Regions from separate parts of the Stutzerimonas sp. NM35 genome, predicted to be linked through region 2. Evidence: predicted binding sites of a transcription regulator. Region 2 holds the regulator's gene; the other holds the start of a gene.
What was found. The regulator sigma-54, encoded in region 2, starts transcription at its own class of promoters, with help from an activator protein. The targets are predictions, from matches to a motif close to ANTGGCATNNANNTTGCTNT.

Region 1 (7,989 bases), 1.6 Mb from region 2:
CGGCCTCTGCGTATCGCGCTGCTCGCCTCGCATACGGTGGATCACCTGATGCCGGCGATTCGCGTCGCCGGCTTGCAGCGGCGCTTGGCGCTCTCGGTGCATGTCGCGCCCTATGGCATGTACCGCCAGGCACTGCTGATGGACGACCCGGCGCTGACGAGCTTCGCTCCGCAACTGATCGTCCTGGCGCTGGATGTCCGCGACGCGCCCCTGCAACTGCCGCTGGAGGCCTCGCCGGAGGATGTGGATGCAGCCGTGACCGAGCGTGTCGACGAGCTGCGCCTGCTCTGGCGTCGCGCCCGTGAACGCTTCGCCGCCCAGGTGGTACAGCAAACCCTGGTGCCCGCCGATCCAGCCATCTTCGGCTCGTTCGAGGCACTGGTGCCTGCGGCACCTTATGCAGTGATCGATCGCTTGAATGCAGCCATCCGCAGCGCCGCCCGGGAAGACGGCGTGCTGCTGATGGATCTCGCCTGGGAAGCGGCGCGCGGCAGCTACGGCGACGGCCTGGCCGAACCGCTGCGCTGGCACCAGGCCAAGCAGCTGGTGAGCCCGAACCTGGCGCCCTTGTATGGCGACCAGTTGGCACGCATCGCCGCCGCCAGCGCCGGTCTGTCGCGCAAATGCCTGGTGCTGGATCTGGACAACACGCTGTGGGGCGGCGTGATCGGTGACGATGGCCTCGATGGCATTCATCTGGGCCAGGGCTCGCCCAGCGGCGAAGCCTTCCTTGCCTTCCAGCGCTACGCGGCGCTGCTGGCGCGGCGCGGGATCATCCTCGCGGTGTGCAGCAAGAACGACCTGAGCATCGCCGAGGCGGCGTTCAGCCATCCTGAAATGGCACTCAAACGCAGCGACATCGCCGCCTTCGTCGCCAACTGGGAAGACAAGGCCGGCAACCTGCGGCGCATCGCCTCGATGCTGGATATCGGTCTGGACAGCCTGGTCTTCGTCGATGACAACCCGGCCGAGCGCGATATTGTGCGGCGCGAGCTACCAGAGGTGGCGGTGCCGGAATTGCCCGAAGACGTAGCCGACTACCCGGCACGTGTCGCCGCAGCCGGCTATTTCGAAGCGGTGTCCTTTACTACGGACGACACCACGCGCGGGCGCAATTATGCGCTGAACGCCGAGCGCAAGGCCGCCATGAGCCAGGCCACCGACATGGAAGGCTACCTGCGCGGACTGCAGATGGTGCTGCACGCCACGCCCATCGGTGCCGCCGAACTTGTCCGCAGCACCCAGCTGATCAACAAGACCAATCAGTTCAACCTCACCACACGCCGCTACAGCGAGGCGGAGGTCGAGCGCATCGCCGGCGACCCGCGCTCGGTCGCATTGGCGATCCGCCTGACCGACAAGTTCGGCGACAACGGTCTGATCAGCGTGGTGCTGGCCCGACCGGACGCGACCGTCGCCGACGACGAGCTGCTGATCGACAGCTGGCTGATGAGCTGTCGCGTGCTGGGCCGGCAGGTCGAAGAAGCCGTCCTCGACGTGCTCGCCAAGGCGGCCAGCACGGCGGGCTACGGTGCATTGATCGGCGAATACCGGCCCACCGAACGCAACGCCATGGTCGCCGAACACTATCCACGGCTGGGCTTCGTCCAGCATCCGGCGCCCGTCGAGGCCGCGACCTTCTGGCGCTACGCCCTCGGTTCCAACCGCTCCTCCCGCCACTTCATCGAGGTAAAGACATGACCGAAGCAGACGTAATCGAGGCACTCACCCCGGTCTTTCACGACGTGTTCGACGACGACAGCATCGTGCTGACTCCGGAAATGACCGCCAATGACATCGAGGGCTGGGACAGCCAGACCCACGTGATGCTCACGGTCGCCGCCGAACAGCGCTTCGGCATCAAGTTCCGCACCGCGGAGCTGGAATCGCTGCGCAACGTCGGTCACTTCGCCCAGGTCATCAGCGCCAGACTCGCAGGAAGGTAGACCATGCCCTACACCGCCGAAGCATCCGGGTCCGGCAACACCGGCGAGCAAGCGGCAGCCAGCGCACCGGACCGGGTCCGCACGCGCTATCTGCTGTCCGTGGTTGCCGGTCTGCTCGGCGCACTGGGGCTGTTCTGCCTGACGCTGTTCGGCCTGGAGCGAACCGGCAACCTGCCGCCACCGGCGTTCTCCAACAATCTCTGTGTCGACGAGAAACTCAACTTCCTGCGAGGCAACCCGATTGACTCGCCCAATCTTCTGGTCATCGGCTCATCGGTGGCCTGGCGGCATGTGGATGGCAACGCCCTGGTCCAGGCCATGCCCCGCCTGCGGCCCATGAACGGCGCTTTCTGCGGGCTGTTCGCCAATCAGTCGACCTATGTTGGCCACTGGCTGCTCGACCGCGAGCCGAGCATTCGCAGCGTCGTGATGATCGCCAATCCACAGGATTTCGCCGGCTGCTGGAAGGCTCCGACAGCGGTATTCAACCGCGAGCATGTCAGCCCTTATGTGTACGAGGGCGCATCGCACTGGGGCTACTACATGCGCTATTTCGCACCCGCCTCCCTCGCCCGCAACGCCCTGACCGTAAAGGCGCAGCGCGCCGGTCAGATCGAATGGGACCCGCTGGTGTTCAATCGCTTCGGCGACGGCCCGTTGCGGACCGACAACACCCGCCACCTGATGTATGGCCGCCCGGATGCGCTGGACCGCAACTGCTTCGATGCGCTGCTGGAAATGAGCGCACGACTGCAACACGAAGGCCGCACGCTGATGGTCGTTTCCACCCCGCTGCACCCTGAGTGGAAAGAAAAGTACGACCCGGACGGCGCCTTCCTTGCCGATTTCGACAGGCGTATCGCCGGTGCCCTGGCCACGACTGGCGGCACCTACTGGAACGCCGACAAGGACTGGAACACGCCGGAGAATGCCTTCGTCGATGCGGTACATCTACGCTGGTCAGCCGCACAGGAATTCACCAGGGCACTGGCCGAACAGTTGCGTAAAAGCGCGCCCGGTCCGACTGCTGCAGCCCTGCACAGATCCTCCGCTGAACGGCGATTGCCGGCGCTTTGACGCCGTGCTATCTAAGTGACTGTATTCCGTCATATCTCGCAACAGTTCCAGGGAAGAAAATCAGATGGACACTACAAAGACTGCAGTTACTGGGGCCGAGCGATGGGGAGTCGTCTACCCATACGGCAGCGTACTGGCGATATTCGAAAACGAGCAGGAGGCCTTGTCCGAAGCGAACTGCTTCGGCGGCGCAGTGGTTCGGATAGTGCAGGATGTCTGGAATGCGGTGAGTGCCGGCAGCGAAACAGGCGCCAGCACGCAAGAGCTGGCAACCTCTTGATTCCGTAGATGCTCAGGCAGGCACTTACAGTGTCGCCCTGGCATAGTTGTTGACTGCGAGAGCATCTGCCCTGCCCGCGTCCTGACGCTGCTGGAGAATGATATCCAGCACGCGGCTCGGCTGAAGCTCGATGTCATCGAAGGTGATCATCTGGCCAGGTTCGAGCGCACGCTTGAGCACGGTATTGCGCAACAGGCCGATAGGCACGTGCTCAGGTTCGTCAGCGAGGCGTATCGCTTCGCCGCGCACATCGAAACCACCAATGCCGCGCATGATGATCTCGCCGGGCTTCATCTCGTGCTTGGCCATGGCCGCGACACCCAGCGTCGGTTTCGTCGAGTTGTTCAGCAACACTCCACCACCGGCCAGCACCCTGCGTACCGTCTTGCCGACCTCCAGGGAACAGAGATGGAAGGGCCGCGACAGCACGTAGTACGGGCCGGGACCCAACTTGAAATACTCGATGGCCGGAGCCTGGGCTTCATCGTGACGACAGACCAGAAAGACACCTCCCGCCGGATAACCGCTGGGTATGACGTAATCCACTATCGGCTGACCGAGATTTTCCGCGATCAACCCAAGCACACTGGCGCTGCGGTTGAGGTCGGTCGAGGCCAGGCCCTCCAGCCCAGGCCGGGAAATGCTCGCGCCAAAGCCGTTGCCCACCACCACCTGCTCGATCTGCACCTTGGTGCCATCGGTGAACGAGGTGGTCTGATCGATGCTGATCCCCTGCCGCTTCGACCAGTAAGCCATGTCTTCCCGGCTGGGGTTGTGGTTGAGAAAGCCCTTCATGTTGCCGTACACGAGCGGTTTGAAGCCCATCTGCACGGCATCTTCGTGCAGAGCGGCAAGCGAGCCTGGCTGATCGCCCTCCGCTTCGGTGAGCAGCCCCTTGCCTGCCAGCCAGGAACCCGTGGTGACCTGCAACTCAGCGTTCACGGTGACGACCGGCAAGCCGGCTTCGAAAGCGCGTTCGATGACCTGCGTACCGAAAAACACATCGCCGGAACACTCGACGATAAGATCAGAGTGCTCGACAAGGTCATCAATGGAGTTGGTCAGCGCCTCCCTGAGCGGAAAATCATCGATCGCATCGATGCCCCGGCGCGTGAGGACACGGGTTATCCGCAGATCTGGATAGTGCTGCATGATCAGGCGAACGAAGCAACGCGAAATCATGCCTGTGCCGGAAACTCCTACTCTTTTCAGGGTTGTGGTCATCTTGAAAGTCCTTTTTTGTCGACCCTAGGTCGGACCGTCACAATTTGAAAAAGTTTGCGTAAAGCCATCAATCCGTACAGGTGTCCGTGAGCCCTGTAACCGTTCTCGCCGAGCAACAAAGTCGAAGATCATCCTGAACCGCCAATGTCTCTTCTCGCCCGCCGCCCGCCTGCCCCAGACACCATTGGCGCACGGTTACGCCGAGCGTCTCGACAGGTGCATCGGCCGCTTCCACCACAGGCGAGAAATTGAACGCTTCCAGCAGGCCGGCCAGCACCATTCGGGCCTTGATGAACTGGCCATGCCAAAACAGGCGGGCCACCAGGCCCAGGCGCGAAACAGCCAGCACCGGCACACGGCGCCAACGATGGTAGCGGCGGGCAATGAACAGCTCGTTGCGGATGAAGTGCCGGTGCAGTGCAATCCGCTGCGGGTCGGTTTCACGGCGGATATCGATCGAGCCGCTGACCCGCCGCAGGTGCAGCACCCTGCTCGCGGCCACCAGATAGCCAGGCGTCTGCTGGCTGATGCGCAGGGTGAACTCGGTATCGTCGCCCCACATGAACATCGGCGCGAGCGGCAGGCCGTAGCGTTGCAGTGACAGGCGGGGCACCAGGATCGAGACGAAGGTTGCCGGACGCACCGGAATCACGCCGAACCGCAGCAGGGCCGGCCAGTTTTCATAATCGATGGCGTTGCTGCGCGCATCGACATTTGGCACGTTGGTCAGCAACCCGTCCTCGGTATAGGCAGTGGAAAGCAGGAAGGAATGGGGCTGATCCTGGGCATCAAGCGTTTCGGCGGCTTCGACAAGCCGCTGCAGGGCGTCCGGTTCGGGTATGACGTCATCGTCCATCATCCAGACGAAATCGGCGCCCAGCTGGTAGGCAATGCGGAACCCGGCGCTGAAACCACCCGATGCGCCGGTGTTGTGCGACAACTCGTAGACCCTGAGCGTGGGTAGCTGAAGTTGCAGAAGCATCTCCAGCGTCCCGTCACCGCTGGCATTGTCAACCACGATGATGCCGTCACAGGGGCGGCTCTGGGCGTTGATGCTCTCCAGACAGCGTTTGAGCAAATCCTTGCGTTTGTACGACAGTACGACTGCGTATATCTGTTCCATGGCTCGCTCTCTGACCGAGATGACAGGTGGCTGTTTGGCATAGCGCTCTGCTCCGACCGGGAAAGCGGAACAGGGTTCAAGCAGCAGAAGACAAATCCTGAAACATTTCACCTTTTCGCCCTGAAAAGAGTCCGACGGTTGGTAATCGCACCCATTTGGCACGGCGATCAGCCAGGCCAAACGCTGCTGGCATATCGCCCCGTCCACGCCCCCAAGGCCCGCCACAGCTGGCCTGAAGCAAGGCTGCCGGCAGCTTTCGCGGCCCTGGCATACAAGATGCATTCTCAGTCACAACGCCTGCCGAGCGATCCGGCAGCACTGCCCGGACTGCCAGCAGCATTCATCAAGGCGTCACCTCGCGCTGACGGCGTCCGGAACGGCTTCGACTGAGGAACACGTCATGCATGCAAGCGTTCTCCCGCTCAAGAGCGAAACACTGGTCATCGTCGGCAACGGCATGGTTGGCCATCACTGCGTTGAACAGCTGATCGCACGCGATGCGCTGGAGCGCTACCAGATTCATGTGTTCGGCGAAGAGCATCAGCGCGCTTACGACCGGGTGCACCTTTCCGAGTACTTCGGCGGGCGCGATGCCGATGCCCTGGCGCTGTGCGATGCGGGCTGGTACGCCGACCACAGCGTGCAGCTGCACTTGGGCGTGCAGGTACTGGAAATTGATCGCGCCCGGCAGGAGATCCTCACGACGCAGGGTCGCCAGCCTTACGACCGGCTGATCCTGGCGACCGGCTCCTATCCCTTCGTGCCATCGATTGCCGGTGCGGAGGGCAATGCGCAACTGCTCTACCGCACGCTGGATGATCTGGACCAGATCCGCGTGGCAGCGGTCGGTGCCCGGCGCGGCGTGGTGATCGGCGGTGGGCTGCTTGGCCTGGAAGCCGCCAATGCGCTGAAATCCCTGGGCCTGGAAGCCCATGTGGTGGAGTTCGCATCACGCCTGATGCCGGTGCAGCTCGACGCCGAAGGTGGCGAGGCGCTCAAGGCGCGGATCGAGGCCCTCGACGTCGGCGTGCATCTGTCGCGGGCCACCCAGGCGATCATTCCCGGTGCGGATTTCGCCTGGCGCCTGATCTTCGACGATGGCGAGTTTCTGGAAACCGATCTGGTGGTGTTCTCCGCCGGCATCCGTCCACAGGATGCGCTTGGCCGGCAGGCCGCGCTCGCACTCGGGCCACGCGGCGGTATCGTGATCGACAACGCTTGTCGTAGCAGCGATCCGGCGATCTTCGCCATCGGTGAATGTGCCGCCTGGAACGGCAGCGTGTTTGGCCTGGTGGCGCCGGGTTACGGCATGGCACGCACCGTGGCCGCGCAGTTGGCTGGCGAGCCCCATGAGGCCTTCACCGGCGCCGACATGTCCACCAAGCTCAAACTGCTCGGAGTCGACGTCGGCTCTATCGGCGACGCCCATGGAGCCACGCCGGGCTCGAGAAGCTACCGGTTCATCGACGAAGCGAACGCCAGCTACCGGCGCCTGGTGGTCTCACCGGATGGCAAGCACGTCATCGGCGCGGTGCTGGTGGGCGACAACAGCTACTACGACACGCTGCTGCAATACGCGCAGAACGGCATCAGGCTGCCGGACGAGCCGTCCAGCCTGATCCTGCCGCAATCGGGCGGCGCGCCAACCCTGGGCGCCGGTGCGTTGCCGGACAGCGCGACCATCTGCTCCTGCCACAACGTCAGCAAGGGCGCGGTGTGCTGCCAGGTCGAGGCCGGCATCAGCGATCTCGGCGAGCTGAAGGCCATCACCAAGGCCGGCACCGGTTGCGGCGGTTGCAGCGCACTGCTCAAGCAGGTCTTCGAGCACGAACTGGCCGCACGCGGCGTCGAGGTGGACAAGAGCCTGTGCGAGCACTTCGCCCATACCCGCCAGGCGCTGTTCGACATCGTCCGCGTCGAGGGCATCCGCGATTTCACAACGCTGCTGGCACGCCATGGACGTGGCGCCATCGGCTGCGATATCTGCAAGCCGGCGGTGGGCTCGATCCTGGCGTCCTGCTGGAACCAGCCGATCACCGATCCGCAACTGGTCGCGCTGCAGGACACCAACGACACCTTCATGGCCAACATGCAGAAGAACGGCACCTACTCGGTGGTGCCGCGCATCGCCGGTGGCGAGATCACTCCGGACAGGCTGATCGCGCTGGGCGCGGTGGCGAAGAAATACGACCTCTATACCAAGATCACCGGCGGCCAGCGCATCGACCTGTTCGGCGCCCAGCTGCATGAGTTGCCGGACATCTGGAGCGATCTGATCGAGGCCGGCTTCGAGACCGGCCACGCCTACGGCAAATCGCTGCGCACGGTGAAATCCTGCG
Region 2 (7,989 bases):
TGATAACAGTAGCCTTGATACGGGCGCAGTCGGCTCGGCGGGCGCGTCTTGAACGAATCAGTGGTGTGGAGTGCGTTATGAGTGAAGTTGAGGGGATCGGCCCGCAGGCATTGCCGGCATTGCGCGAACAGGTTGCGCGCATCATCGAGGAAGCGGGCCGGCAGGGCGCCAGCGCCTGCGAAGTATCCGTCTCGATGGAACAGGGGCTGTCGACGAGTGTTCGCCGGCGCGAAGTCGAAACCGTCGAATTCAATCGCGATCAGGGTTTCGGCATCACACTCTATGTCGGCCAGCGCAAGGGTTCGGCGAGCACCACCGGCAGCGGCGGGGATGCGATTCGGGAAACCGTGGCGGCAGCCCTGGCGATCGCCAGGCACGCTTCGGAAGATGAATTCGCCGGACTTGCCGATCCGGCCCTGATGGCCACGGAGGTGGCTGACCTGGACCTGTATCACCCTTGGGACATTTCTCCGGACGAGGCCGTGGAGTTGGCGCTCGGCTGCGAAGCCGCCGCCTTCGCTGCGGACAAGCGCATTCTCAATGCCGACGGGACCACGTTGAGCACCCACCGGGGCTGTCGTGGCTATGGCAACAGCAACGGCTTTATCGGCGCTCATTGCAGCAGCCGACACAGCCTGAGCTGTGTGATGATCGCCGAGTCCGAAGGGCAGATGCAGCGCGACTATCACTATGACGTCAGCCGTATCGCCAGCGAACTGGCGGCCCCGGAGGCGATTGGCCGGCGTGCTGCCGAGCGTGCCGTACGGCGCCTGGGCGCCCGTCCCGTGCCGACCTGCGATGTACCGGTGCTGTTTTCGTCGGAGCTGGCGACCGGTCTGTTCGGCCACTTTCTCTCCGCCATTTCCGGCGCGAATCTCTATCGCAAGTCGTCCTATCTGGAAGGCGCGCTGGGGCAAACGCTGTTTCCTGAGTGGCTGAGCCTGGATGAGCGTCCGCATCTGCCGCGGGGGCTGGCCAGCGCGGCCTATGACGGCGATGGTCTGGCAACCTACGCCAAGCCTTTCGTCGAGAACGGCAAGCTCGTGTCCTACGTGTTGGGTACCTATTCAGGGCGCAAGCTGGGCATGCCCAGCACGGCCAATGCCGGCGGCGTGCACAACCTGTTCGTCAGTCACGGTGATGAAGACCAGGCAGCCCTGGTCCGCCGGATGGGGCGTGGCTTGCTGGTCACGGAGCTGATGGGGCAGGGGCTGAATCTGGTGACTGGCGACTACTCGCGTGGCGCGGGTGGCTTCTGGGTGGAAAACGGCGAAATCCAGTTCCCGGTCCAGGAAGTGACCATCGCCGGCAACCTGCGCGACATGTTCAGGCAGATCGTCGCGGTGGGTTGCGATACCGAGACGCGCAGCAGCATTCGCACCGGGTCGGTGCTGATCGAGCGGATGAAGGTGGCGGGGCGGTAAGGCGGAAAGCCGATAAAAGCGCTTGAGGCTGGAAAGCTGGACGCAAGCTACTGAAGCTGGCAGCGGCTTTTCTTCGTCCAGCCTCCAGCGCCGTTACCGGCTTTTGACTTCCAGCTGTAGGTCGGGTCACGCTTCACCGACCCGACGAGCGGACGATCAGGCGCGATAGATGCTGAGCTGTTATGTCGGATAACCGGATTGGGCCTGTGAATCGTCGGATTACGCCTTCGGCTAATTCGACCTACATTCTTGCAACCGCCTTTACTCCCCTTCTTCGAAGTAGTCCTCGATCAGGGCAATCAGGGCCTTGAGGGCTTCTTCTTCCTGCTGGCCTTCGGTCTGCAGGTGCAGATTGGTGCCCTTGCTGGCGGCGAGCATCATCACGGCCATGATGCTTTTGCCGTTGATCAGGCTGGCCGGCCCGTGCCCGACGCGGATATCGCAGGGAAACTGGTTGGCGACGCCGACGAACTTGGCTGCCGCGCGGGCATGCAGGCCCAGCTTGTTGATGATGGTGATTTCGCAGGAGGGCATGTCGGTTCCTAGGCCAGGTCGCGGTGGCGGACCTGGACGTTTTTCAAGGGCTCGCGCAATGCCCGGCAAAGCCGTTCGGCCAGGTAGACCGAGCGATGATGGCCGCCCGTACAGCCAATGGCTACTGTGACATAGGCGCGGTTGCTGGCGGCGAATCGGGGGAGCCATTTGTTCAGATAGCCGAAGATGTCCTGAAACATTTCTTCGACATCGCCCTGGGTGTCCAGATAGTCGATGACGGATTGATCCAGTCCCGAAAAGTCCCGCAGCTCAGCTCTCCAGTAAGGGTTTGGCAGGCAGCGGACATCGAAGACCAGATCGGCGTCCACCGGCATGCCACGCTTGAATCCGAAGGACTCGAAGAGGAAGGCGGTGCCGGGCTCCGGCTTGTTCAGCAGGCGCAGCTTCAGCGAATCGCGCAGCTGGTAAAGATTGAGGTTGGTGGTGTCGATTTTCAGATCGGCCTGATCGATGATCGGCGCCAGCAATAATTCTTCATCACGTATGGCTTCGGCCAGGGAGCGTTTCTCATTGGTCAGGGGGTGTCGTCGGCGTGTTTCCGAGAAGCGCTTGAGCAGCGTCTCGTCGGCTGCGTCCAGGTAGAGCACGTCACACTGGATATGCCGGGCGCGGGCCTCCTCTAGTAGCTCAGGAAAGCGCTTGAGTTGACTCGGCAGATTGCGTGCGTCGATGGAGACCGCCACCTGCGGTTGCAGCAGTTCGGTATGCAACAGGGCTTTTTCCGCCAGCTCCGGCAGCAGCCCGGCAGGGAGGTTGTCGATGCAATAGAAGCCATTGTCTTCGAGAACGTCGAGAGCCGTGCTTTTACCTGAACCGGAGCGCCCGCTGACAATGATCAGGCGCATGGCAGCGAAGTATCCAACAGTGTTGGGCATCGGCGTTGCGAACCTTGCTGCTGGCAGCAGTGGCGCGAAATTCGTGAGGGACTGATTGCGGACACGTCTCGCTCCCTGGTTGCGGGTCATCCGGCCTGTTTAGTGGCCGTGCTGGATATCGACCACTGCCTGATACAGCTCCTGGCCGGTTGCGACGTTGCGCAGCCGCTCACGGACTTCTTCCTGGTCCAGCATGCTGGCAATCTGGCGAAGCAGTTCGAGGTGCTCGTCGGTCGCGGCTTCCGGTACCAGAAGCACGAACAGCAGATCGACCGGGGCGCCATCGATGGCATCGAAATCCACCGGCGCGTCGAGTCGCAGCACCGCACTGAGCGGCGTCGTGCAGCCGGGCATCCGGCAGTGCGGTATGGCGATGCCATTGCCGAAACCGGTGGAGCCGAGCTTTTCGCGTGCAACGAAGCTTTCGAAAATATTCTGTGTGTCGAGATCGGGAAGGTCCTGGCCGATCACCTTGGCGATCTGTTCCAGGACGCGTTTCTTGCTGCCGCCCGGTACGTTCACGAGTGAACGTCCGGGGGCGAGGATGTTTTCGAGTCGGATCATGGGTCAGCGAGCCACGGCACCCTGGTTATGGTCGAGTTGTTTCTCTTTGTGCTTGATCAACTGTCGGTCGAGCTTGTCGGCGAGCAGGTCTATCGCAGCGTACATGTCTTCGTGTTCGGCATTGGCGACTACTTCGCGACCAGCGATATGCATGGTGGCTTCGGCTTTCTGCTTCAGTTTTTCAACCTGCAGAACGACCTGGATATCGATGATGCGATCGAAATGCCTTTCCAGCCGCTGCAGTTTCTCATCGATATAGTCACGCAGTGCTTCGGTTACTTCCAGATGAAGGCCGGTGATCTTGACTTGCATACTGCTTCTCCTTGTTGCTTCGGGCGAATTGACGGGCCTGGAGCCCGTCACCGGAAGAAATCGGCCAGGTCGCCTGGTTTCTAGCAAACCTGTCTTTACAACAATCGCTTGCGCTCGCTGGATGGCGCAATGCCCAAGGATTCCCGGTATTTGGCGACGGTTCGGCGTGCCACCTGAATACCCTGCTCTTCAAGTAGACCAGCGATCTTGCTGTCACTCAATGGCTTTTTGGGGTTTTCCGCCGCCACCAGCTTCTTGATGATCGCGCGAATGGCGGTGGATGAGCACTCGCCTCCTTCGGCGGTGCTGACGTGACTCGAGAAAAAGTATTTCAGCTCGTAGATGCCACGCGGCGTATGCATGTATTTCTGGGTGGTGACGCGGGAGATGGTCGATTCATGCATGCCCACCACTTCGGCAATGTCGTGCAAAACCAGCGGCTTCATTGCCTCGTCACCGTGCTCGAGAAAGCCGCGCTGGTGTTCGACGATCTGGGTGGCGACCTTCATCAGTGTCTCGTTGCGGCTGAGCAGGCTCTTGATGAACCAGCGTGCTTCCTGCAGCTGATTGCGCATGAAGGTGTTGTCGGCGCTGGAGTCGGCGCGCTTGACGAAGCCTGCATACTGGGCGTTCACCCGCAGGCGCGGCATCGCGTCCTGGTTCAGTTCGACCAGCCAGCGGTTGTTGTCTTTGCGCACGATCACGTCGGGAACGATGTATTCCGGTTCGCTCGTTTCGATCTGCGAGCCGGGGCGCGGGTTGAGTGACTGGATCAGGTCGATGACCTGGCGCAGTTCGTCTTCCTTGAGCTTCATGCGCCGCAGCAGCAGGCTGTAGTCGCGGCTGCCGAGCAGGTCCAGATGCTCGCCAACCAGGCGCGTGGCTTCGCTCAGCCAGGCGGTGTGCTCGGGTAACTGGCGCAATTGCAGCAGCAGGCACTCGCGCAGGTCGCGTGCGCCTATGCCGGCGGGCTCGAATTGCTGGATGCGGTGCAGCACCACCTCGATTTCGTCGAGCTCGATCTCCAGTTCGGGATCGAAGGACTCCAGCACTTCTTCGAGGCTCTCATCCAGGTAGCCCTGGGGGTTGATGCAGTCGATCAGGGTGGTGGCGATGAGTCGGTCGGTGTCGCTCATCGGTGCCAGGTTGAGTTGCCAGAGCAGATGGGTCTGCAGGCTCTCGCCCGATGAGGTGCGGGTGGTGAAGTCCCATTCGTCGTCATCATTGCTGGGCAGGCTGCTGGCGCTGGTCTGGTAGATGTCTTCCCAGGCGGTGTCTACCGGCAGCTCGTTGGGAATGCGCTCGCCCCAATCGCCTTCCTCGAAATTTTCCACCGTATTGATGGGTTCTTCGTACTGGCTGTCCGGGCTGCCGTGCTCGGCTGGGGTGTTCTCGGTTTTCTTGTCGAGTGACTCGGCCATCGGATCGGGATTGTCGAAGTCGTCCCCGTCTTCTTCGCGTTCGAGCATGGGATTGGAGTCCAGCGCTTCCTGGATCTCCTGCTGGAGGTCGAGGGTCGAGAGCTGGAGCAGTCGTATGGCTTGTTGCAGCTGCGGTGTCATCGTCAGCTGCTGGCCCATCTTCAGGACTAGCGATGCTTTCATTGCAGAGGACTTCGAACCTTGTGTGCCGGCGCAACCGCGCCTGTTCCGACTTCGCTGGCGCTGCCGCGCCGGTGTAAGCAAATTATATGCCTGAAGAGGAAGCGGTTGGCTAGCCCTGAATGGTCCTGTCGAGCGAAAGGCCGAACTACAGGCGGAATTCATGCCCCAGATAGACTTCCTTGACCAGCTGGTTGTCAAGGATGGTCTGTGCATCGCCTTCGGCGATCAGCTGGCCGTCGTTGACGATGTAGGCCGTTTCGCAGATATCCAGCGTCTCGCGGACGTTGTGATCGGTGATCAGCACGCCGATGCCCTTGGCCTTGAGGTGGTGAATGATCTGCTTGATGTCGCCGACCGAGATCGGATCGACGCCGGCGAAAGGCTCGTCGAGCAGGATGAACTTGGGCGCGGTGGCCAGCGCGCGGGCGATTTCGACGCGACGTCGTTCGCCGCCGGAGAGGCTCATGCCGAGGCTGTCACGGATATGGCTGATGTGGAATTCCTGCAGCAGCCCTTCGAGGGCCTGCTGACGACCGCTGCGATCCAGATCCTTGCGGGTTTCGAGGATGGCCATGATGTTGTCGGCAACCGACAGCTTGCGGAAGATCGAGGCCTCCTGCGGCAGGTAACCGATACCGGCACGTGCGCGACCATGCATGGGCAGGTGGGTGACATCCTGCTCGTCGATCAGCACGCGGCCCTGATCGGCTTTCACCAGTCCGACGATCATGTAGAAGCAGGTGGTCTTGCCGGCACCGTTGGGGCCGAGCAGGCCGACGATCTGCCCGCTTTCGATGGACAGGCTGACGTCGCGCACCACCTGGCGGCTCTTGTAGCTTTTGGCCAGATGCTGGGCCTTGAGGGTTGCCATTACTCGCTCTGCTCCGCAGCCGGTGCTTCTGTGGTGGAGGCTTCCTTCTTGCGCGGCTGGATGACCATGTCCACGCGCGGGCGCGGGCTGGTCACGTCGATGTTGGTGGCGCGACCGGCGTTGACGATCTGGCGCTGGGTGTCATAGACGATCTTCTCGCCCTCGAAGGTGTTGCCTTCCTGGATGACCTTGGCCTGATCGATGAGGATGATGCGTTCGTTGGCGGCGAAATATTGGATGGTCAGGCCGTAAGCCTGGACGATTTCCTTGTCCAGCGCCGGCTTCTGCTCGTAGTAGGCCGGTTTGCCGATGGAGGTGAAGACCTCGACATCGCCGTTGGCGTCCTGGGTGATGGTCACCGTATCGCCGGTGATCTTCATCGTGCCTTGGGTGATGACCACGTCGCCGCGATACACCGCGACGCCTTGGCGGTCGTCCAGTTCGGCGGTATCTGCCTGGATGCGGATCGGCTGGTTGCGATCTTCAGGAAGGGCGTGGGCGTTGCTGCCGAGCAGGAAAATGCTCAAGCCGAGCAGAAATGGGAAAGTCTTAACGCAGCTCATGCTGGCCTCTTACGTTGGATAGCAGGAGCATCCTGCCTTCATTCAGATACGCTTTCATGCCCGTGGCGGTGGTCACGCCGTTTGCGGCGACGATTCTAACGGGTTGGCGGGTCTCGGCATAATCCTTGTCGGGGAGTACCGTCATCCGGCTGGTGGTGAGGATGGTCGGGCGGCCCTTGGCGTCGGTGCGCTCGATCCGGACGTTGTCGATCAGCTCGACGTCCTCGCCTTGCGGGCCGACTTCGCCGCGCTCGCTGGTGATATGCCACGGCAGCTCGGTGCCGCGGTAGGATTGCAGATCGGGGCGGGTCAGCAGGCTGATGTCGCTGGCCTTGATGTGTTCCAGTTTTTCCGCGGTCAACTCGTAGTTGCGCTTACCGTCGGGTTGGTACTGCACCGTTCGGGAGTTGATCACATAGAAATCGATTGGCGACTCCTCGGTGGAAGTCATGCCCGGTTGCTGCATGAAGCTTTCCGGGCGGATGTTCCAGTAGCCGACCGCAGCCAGCAGCAGGGCGATCAGCAGCAGGATGGCGGGAAGGCGGACTTTGCTCAGCATCGAAACCTCTAGAGATAGGCGGACTGGGCGGCTTCGAGGCTGCCCTGGGCGCGCATGATCAGCTCGCAGAACTCACGCGCCGCACCCTCGCCGCCCCGGGCGCTGGTAACGCCGTGTGCATGCTGGCGGACGAAGGCGTCGGCGCTGGCCACGGCCATGCCCAGGCCGACCCGGCGAATCACCGGCAGATCCGGCAGGTCGTCGCCGAGGTAAGCCACTTCAGCGTAGTCGAGCCCCAGCTCGGCGAGCAGTTCATCGAGTACCACCAGCTTGTCTTCGCGGCCCTGATAAAGGTGCTGGATGCCCAGGTTCTGCGCCCGACGCTCGACCACCGGAGTCTTGCGCCCGCTGATGATCGCGGTGCGTACGCCGGAATTGATCAGCATCTTGATGCCATGGCCGTCCAGCGTATTGAAGGTCTTGAATTCGCTGCCGTCGACCAGAAAGTACAGCTTGCCGTCGGTCAGCACGCCGTCCACATCGAATATGGCCAGGCGGATATCACGGGCACGTCGCAGGAGATCATTCATTCATATCACTCCTGCACGCAGCAGGTCGTGCATGTTCAGGGCGCCCACCGGGCGGTCATTGCCGTCCACCACGACCAGCGAGTTGATCTTGTTGTCTTCCATGATCTTCAGGGCCTCGGCAGCGAGCATCTC

Region 1: a site for sigma-54 is predicted at 5,914-5,933, ahead of nirB (nitrite reductase large subunit NirB). Genes of this name have one in related genera too.

Annotation. Positions count from the first base shown of each region.
Region 1 is NZ_CM137728.1:1,026,592-1,034,580, reverse strand. Features, by position in the region: gene ACYCFC_RS04975 (HAD-IIIC family phosphatase) at 1-1,701, shown strand, start outside; gene ACYCFC_RS04970 (acyl carrier protein) at 1,698-1,946, shown strand; gene ACYCFC_RS04965 (hypothetical protein) at 1,950-3,023, shown strand; gene ACYCFC_RS04960 (hypothetical protein) at 3,088-3,303, shown strand; gene ACYCFC_RS04955 (NAD(P)-dependent oxidoreductase) at 3,328-4,485, opposite strand; gene ACYCFC_RS04950 (glycosyltransferase family 2 protein) at 4,595-5,830, opposite strand; gene nirB (nitrite reductase large subunit NirB) at 6,051-7,989, shown strand, end outside.
Region 2 is NZ_CM137728.1:2,669,837-2,677,825, reverse strand. Features, by position in the region: gene pmbA (metalloprotease PmbA) at 78-1,424, shown strand; gene ACYCFC_RS12490 (HPr family phosphocarrier protein) at 1,686-1,958, opposite strand; gene rapZ (RNase adapter RapZ) at 1,967-2,824, opposite strand; gene ptsN (PTS IIA-like nitrogen regulatory protein PtsN) at 2,954-3,418, opposite strand; gene hpf (ribosome hibernation-promoting factor, HPF/YfiA family) at 3,422-3,730, opposite strand; gene ACYCFC_RS12470 (RNA polymerase factor sigma-54) at 3,826-5,334, opposite strand; gene lptB (LPS export ABC transporter ATP-binding protein) at 5,480-6,205, opposite strand; gene lptA (lipopolysaccharide transport periplasmic protein LptA) at 6,205-6,768, opposite strand; gene lptC (LPS export ABC transporter periplasmic protein LptC) at 6,755-7,327, opposite strand; gene ACYCFC_RS12450 (KdsC family phosphatase) at 7,336-7,857, opposite strand; gene ACYCFC_RS12445 (KpsF/GutQ family sugar-phosphate isomerase) at 7,858-7,989, opposite strand, start outside.